2 regions of the Paenibacillus sp. FSL H7-0350 genome follow, and region 2 is predicted to be linked to the other one. Evidence: predicted binding sites of a transcription regulator. Region 2 holds the regulator's gene; the other holds the start of a gene.
What was found. Region 2 encodes NrdR, which represses ribonucleotide reductase genes. Its sites were predicted from a motif close to AACACNATATATNGTGTT; they were not measured.
Positions count from the first base shown of each region.

Region 1: nrdI (class Ib ribonucleoside-diphosphate reductase assembly flavoprotein NrdI) is a predicted target of NrdR. The motif match lies at 2,292-2,309, and genes of this name have one in related genera.

Region 1 is NZ_CP151972.1:2,603,841-2,607,249, reverse strand. Features, by position in the region: gene nrdE (class 1b ribonucleoside-diphosphate reductase subunit alpha) at 1-1,857, opposite strand, end outside; gene nrdI (class Ib ribonucleoside-diphosphate reductase assembly flavoprotein NrdI) at 1,844-2,203, opposite strand; gene NYE24_RS11965 (sigma-70 family RNA polymerase sigma factor) at 2,599-3,135, shown strand; gene NYE24_RS11960 (hypothetical protein) at 3,132-3,409, shown strand, end outside.
Region 2 is NZ_CP151972.1:6,953,118-6,956,526, reverse strand. Features, by position in the region: gene NYE24_RS31205 (recombinase family protein) at 1-522, opposite strand, end outside; tRNA gene NYE24_RS31200 (tRNA-Ala) at 620-694, shown strand; tRNA gene NYE24_RS31195 (tRNA-Lys) at 701-773, shown strand; gene nrdR (transcriptional regulator NrdR) at 969-1,445, opposite strand; gene NYE24_RS31185 (alpha/beta-type small acid-soluble spore protein) at 1,611-1,829, shown strand; gene NYE24_RS31180 (lytic transglycosylase domain-containing protein) at 1,938-2,501, opposite strand; gene coaE (dephospho-CoA kinase) at 2,501-3,097, opposite strand; gene ytaF (sporulation membrane protein YtaF) at 3,107-3,409, opposite strand, start outside.

The sequences.
Region 1 (3,409 bases), 3.2 Mb from region 2:
ATAGAACACATTGTCCGGTCGCAGGTAAGGCATTGGATAGTAGGTGGTCGAGTTGGCATACGTGCGGGTCTCGATCTGCTCTACAATCGGCATTACGCTTGAGGTAGCATTCTGGATGTACGAGATGCTCGCAGTCGGCGCAATCGCCAGACGGTAGGCATGGTACAGGCCGTGCTTCATCACCTTGTCCCGCAGCTCTTTCCAATCCTCTGGGGTAGGAATGTAGATACCCTCGAACAGCTCCTGCGCTTTTGCCGTAACCGGACGGTAGTCAGTAGTCAGATAACGGTCGAAATACACGCCGCTGGCGTAGTCGGACTTCTCGAATCCATAGAACGTTTCGCCTGTCTCGGCGGCAATCTCCATGCTTTTCTCAATCGAGTGGTAGTTCATCGTCATGAAGAAGGTACGTGCGAAATCACGGGCCTGCTCACTCTCATAAGCCACCTTGTTCTTCGCAAAATAACCATGCAGGTTCATCACGCCCAGACCCACGGAGTGCATTTCCTTGTTCGCTTTAGCCACGCCCGGAGCATTGGAGACAGTTGTCATATCGCTGACAGCCGTCAGTGCGAGCATACCTTCATGTACGGATTCACGGATCTTGCCGTGCTCCATCACGTTCACGATGTTGAGGGAAGCCAGGTTGCAGCTGATATCGCGGCGGATCTCGTCCTGCTGTCCGTAGTCGTTAATCTCTGAAGTCTCCTGCAATTGGAAAATCTCGGTGCACAGGTTGGACATCTTGATCTGACCCACATTTCGCAAAGCGTGAGCAGCGTTAGCATTGCTCTTGTTCATAATATATGGATAGCCGGATTCAAGCTGGATCATGGCGATCTTGGTCAGCATATCGCGTGCGCTCATGGCGATTCTCTTCTTCACACGCGGGTCAGCGAGCAGGGTGTCATACATTACGTCCAGATCCATGTCATCCAGGTGCGTACCATACGCCTGATAGACTGTGTAAGGAGCGAACACATGCAGCGGCTGATTATCCTGTGCGAGCTTGTAGAAGCGGTTAGGCACGATCAGACCGATAGACAACGTCTTCAGGCGTGTCCGTTCGTCGGCGTTAATCTTCTTGCTGTCCAGGAACTCCAGTACATCCCAGCCAAAAATATTATAATAAGCCGCACCCGAACCCTTACGCTGGCCCATCTGGTCTGCATAGGAGAAGCCGTCTTCCATGAGCTTCAGGACAGGCATGATGCCTTTGGCAGCATCCTCGACACCTTTAATCGTCTCGCCGCGCGAGCGCAGCTTGGACAGATTGACGGCAACGCCGCCCCCGATTTTGGACAACTGCATACAGGTATTCAGCACATAATTGATCGAATTGAGCGAGTCGTCCATCTCCAGCAGGAAGCAGGAGACCATCTCGCCGCGGCGGCTTTTACCGGCATTGAGGAAGGTTGGTGTCGCCGGCTGCAGGCGCTGTTCCATCATCGAGCGGGCCAGTGTGCGGGCGGTCTCCACGTTGCCCCGTCCCAGATGCAGAGCCACTACCGCTACGCGGTCCGGATAATGCTCCAGGTACTGCTTACGGTCATTGCTTTTGACGGCATAATCGGTATAGAACTTGGAAGCCGCCATATAGGAAGGGAAGCGGAAATTATATTCATGGGCGATCCGGTAGACATCCTCCATCTCAGCAGCGGAGTAGCGGTCGTACAGGTCCTCGTAGTAGTCATTGGCAATCATATAATCAATCTTAGCTTTCGTATCCGTGAATGTCAGGCTGCGCTGATCCACATCCCGCATGAACTCGGCTACCGCCTCCTGGTCCTTATCCAATTGGAAAAAGCCGCTTTCGTCTCTCTTCATCAACATGTTATTTAATTCAATATGCCGCAACCCGGTCCACCTCCTGTTTTATGCGCTGTACATCCCCGAAGGTTCCCGACAATTCAAACTTGCCGACCACCGGTACATTGTAACGCTTTGCAATCAGATCTGCGCTGTGCGCGTATAACTCACCCCAGTTTTTGTTGCCGCTCGCGGCAATACCCTTGAGTCTGGAATGGTTCTGCTCAAGGAACGTAGCCACCTTCTCTGGAATCTGTCCAAATCCGGTGGTGTATGTAACAAGCACGTAAGGCTCGTCGATCGTCATATGCTCTTCGATTTGAACCGCCGGCAGCTTCAGTTTATTAATGAATCTTCTAACGTTGCCGGTCTTGGAATCGTAAGCAATCAACATGGCTCCTAACCTCCTATAACATGTAGCCCATTCTACTTGACAAATGAACAATAGCGGTTTTACTAGATTTATGGGCTTAGCACTTATATACACTATATTTAGTAACGTTTAATCATTTTACTACCATATATTGAAAAGTCAAGAGATGAACAGCCCTCTCCAGCCTCCCGAACTGCAGGTGAAAACCGCCAATCCCACGCCCCGCCTGCATTCTATTCTCTTATAATTAATTAGTATTTTTTTTAAGCATTTTGCTGCGCTGTGGAATGGTCCGAATGGGGCATTTGGAGAGGGGGAATGGTCTGCGAATTTTGGTAGCGTTTAAATTAAACTTATACATAAATAGGGAACCGTTTCGGGCCGCATGAGTCTTATTAGGGGAGAGGGGAGAGAACATGCAGAGTAAAGAACTAACGTATAGCATGACCTGTGCCTCATCGCTATCGCTGCGCGAGATGATGGAGACTTACGGAACGGATGTATGGAATTATGCTTTTTTCTTAACCCGCAGCCGGGAGCAGGCGAACGATATCAGCCAGGAGGTATTCCTTAAGGCCTACAAGAGCATGAGTAAGTACCGGGGGCAGTCCACTCTGAAAACCTGGCTGCTCACCATCACCCGCAACACCGCGTTCAGCTTACGGAAGAGCAGCTTCTGGCGGAGGTTCACTCCGCTGGGCAACCATCAGGATAAGGGAAGCACTCTGTCCGCAGAGCAAGAGGCTATCGGCAATCAGTACGCGAACCGCATCTGGGAGATCATCATGGAGCTGCCGGACAAATACCGGGAGGTGCTGGTGCTGGACATTCAGCAGGATCTGTCGGTCGCTGAATTGTCCTCGCTGCTTGGGATCGCGCAGGGGACGGTCAAATCCAGGCTCGGACGGGCCAGAATGAAAGTGAGAGCAGCGATGAAGGAGGAAGACCTGTGAAGACAAGACAAGAGCATGAGCAAGTGAAGGTGATGAGCGGGGAGAAGGACTGGTATAAGCAAGCCGGACGGAGTCCGCTTGCAGAACCGGGATTCACGCCACAGCTTATGGCGCGGATTGAAGAGGCTGCCCATGAATCCTCTAATCGTACAAGCGGCCGCCGCCGCTTCAGCCGTATGGCCGCCTTCGGCGGACTGGCAGCCATCCTGCTGCTTGGAGCGCTGGTCTGGCCGTTTGGCCCAGGGGCCGGGCTTGATCCGGCAGGGAGTCTGGC
Region 2 (3,409 bases):
TCCGAATGGTGCAGTGCCACCTCTAAATACACCATCTTCGGCCATTTGTGTATGTTTTTCATCAACGCGCATCGAAGTTTTTTGAGATTCGTTATTCGATTGCCAGAATCTAAGAAAGTTTGTAATGTCATGCCCCTCGTCTGTAAATTCTTGTTGACCTTCTTTTACTGACCAGACTTCAATTCCCATTGAGTTGAACCATTTTAATAACAGAGGGGTTTCATATGTCCTTCTTCCTAATCTGTCGAACATGAAACAAAGCAATACATCAAAGTGACTATTTTCCGCATCATATCTAGCACGTTGAATTTCATCTCTGTCCTCATTCGCTGTCTTATATCCAGAAACGCCTTTCTCCGTATACTCTTTTACCAACACCCAACCCTTACTATTAATAAACTCTTGACAAGCCCTACGTTGCATAGGAATATCATTTCCTTCAAGCTGCCCCTTTGTTGATACTCTATAAAATGCTGCGACCCGTCTCTTATCCCCTATACCGAAAGCCCTCCCATCAGTCATATGTACTACCATATTTTAATCCTTATTATTCTTTTTGTAAATAATGTTGACTGAGAATTATATTTATGATATATTATTTCTTGTGAGAAAAACGAATGGGGAATTAGTTCAGTGGGAGAACGCTTCGCTGGCAGCGAAGAGGTCAGGGGTTCGAATCCCCTATTCTCCACCATTCCATGGACTCTTAGCTCAGTTGGTAGAGCAGTAGACTCTTAATCTATTTGTCCAGGGTTCGAGCCCCTGAGAGTCCATCACATTTTTAAAGACCCTGACCAGGGTCTTTTTTTTGTTCAAATTAAAGCCCCTCAATCCTATACGTTCATAAGCAATTCAACAAAAAGGCACCCATCGGTTTATTCACCAATAAGTACCTTGTACATTGTGCGGCTGTCCCGTAAACCCCAGAGCCAGCCCCCCCCAATGAGGGCTTACCCTCCCTAAACCGCTTACAGCCCGTCCAGCTCCTCCGTGTTCTTGGACAGCAGTCCTTTCAGTTCCTTCATGAACATGTTAATGTCCTTGAACTGGCGATACACGGACGCGAAGCGGACGTACGCTACCTCGTCGACAGGGTAGAGCTGCTCCATGACCAGCTCGCCGATCTGGCGGCTCTCGATCTCGGCGAGGGCGATGCCGCGCAGGCTTTTCTCCACCTCGGATACGATGACCTCTAGACGCTCTACAGGGACCGGACGCTTCTCGCAGGCACGGATCAGGCCGCGGAGGATTTTGTCACGGCTGAACTCTTCACGGCTGCCGCCTTTTTTGATCACAATCAGGGGGGTCTCTTCAATCATCTCGAAGGTGGTGAAACGGCGGCTGCATAGCTCGCATTCACGCCTGCGGCGGATGGACTTATTCTCATTGGCCGGGCGCGAGTCCAGGACTTTGGTATTGGTGTGGTCACAGTAAGGGCATTTCATAAGCTTCTTCACTTCCTCATCATTAGAATGGATAGGCCCGGTCCATTGATACACAAGGGCTATGCGGGCATTATTTAATTTCCAGAAAACACCGTTTATTTGTTGTTATGAATCTGACATGTCCGGCACATAATACAGTTACCAACCGATAGGAGGTGAACAGCAATGAGCCAAAATAACAACTCCAATAACCTGGTAGCTCCAAACTCACGCGGTGCCTTGGAACAACTGAAATATGAAGTTGCCCAGGAACTAGGTATTACCCTCTCCCCAGACGGATACCAAGGCAATAAAACTTCTTACGAAAACGGTTCGATCGGTGGTTACATCACTAAACGTCTTGTAACCCTGGCTGAACAGCAATTGGCAGGTCAGTACAAATAAGTACAAATAACCTGCTAAACACGACATAAGCTTGCCTAAGAAGTATCGAACGGCCTCCGGCCGTTTGATGCTTCTTTTTACATAATAGCAGCAGAAGTAACAAGCACCCTAGAACTCACTGTAGAGCTCGGTGTATTGATCATAATAATAAATCACACGCTGCACGTAATGCCGGGTCTCACCGAACGGAATGTCCTTCACAGAGGCTTCTGTTCCGTCCCACTGCCCTTCATCCAGCCAGCTCTGCACCTTGCCGGGTCCGGCATTGTAGGCAGCTATGACCGCTATACGGTTGCCGTCGAACTGCTTAGAGAGCGTAGACAAATACCAGGTGCCCAATTCAATGTTGGAGGAGGGCTCTTCCTTTAGCCGTTCCAGCGATACCTCAGGAAGCTTGGCCTTTTCGAGCGCCCACTTGGCGGTATCCGGCATCAGCTGCATGAGTCCCAGCGCGCCTTTTTTAGATTCGCGTCCGGTCTTATAATTGGTCTCCACACGGATAATGGATGCCACCAGGAACGGGTCCATCTCATACGTCCGGCTGTGCTGGCGGATCTCTGCTTTATAATGAATAGGATAAAACCATGACATCCAGTTGGAGCCTAGAAACAGGATCGCGGTGAAGCCGATGAACAGCAGCAGCAGGACTCTTTTGGAGCGCAGCCACTTCATCATATCAGGCCCAGCCTGTCCCACAGCCGGGCAACCTGAAGCTCTGCAGAATCTGGATCACCGCTATTGTCGATCACATAATCCGCTTTCCTGCGCTTCAGTTCAATATCCATCTGCGACCTCAGCCGGTCCTCAGCCTGTTCCAGCTTCATTCCGCTGCGCTCCATGAGGCGGGCTAACTGCACCCTTCTCGGAACATAGACCACAATAATCTGCTCAAACAAGGAATCCAGCTCTGATTCGTAGAGCAGCGGAATGTCGACAATGACCAGCCGCTGCGGATTCTCCTGCTCAAGCGCATACATTCTGTCCTTGATCTCCCTGCGGATTGCCGGATGGGTCAGGTTATTCAGTGTCTTGAGCGCCTCCGGGTCACGGAAGACAATCTCACCAAGGCCCGCCCGGTCCAGCGAACCGTCAGGCAGCAGGATGCGGTCTCCAAAAGCCTCCACCGCTGCCGCCAGCACCGGATGTCCGGGGAGCATCACCTCTCTGGCGATGACATCGGCATCCACCAGTGCAGCTCCCTTGCGGACAAACAGTGCAGACACGGTGCTTTTTCCCGAAGCTATGCCTCCGGTTAAGCCTATAATCATGTACTCACCTCATAATAACTTCATTATACCCATTACAATTAATAATATCGCGGGCAGCGCAGCCGCATGCTTCATCCAGTAGCTGCCGGATAATCTAAGTCCCGTCTTCATTCCCATTAGCAAAAAGGTTCCGCTGAATACAGCGATCATCAGCGAGGTGGACCACGGGCTGAATCCGAGCAGTGCCGCACCGAGGCCGGCTCCGAAGGCATCCAGCGACAACGCGATCCCCAGAATCATGGCTTCCATGGAGGAGATGCTCCCCGAGGCATCCATATCAGCGGAAGACGGTGTGCGGAGAATCTGTATCAC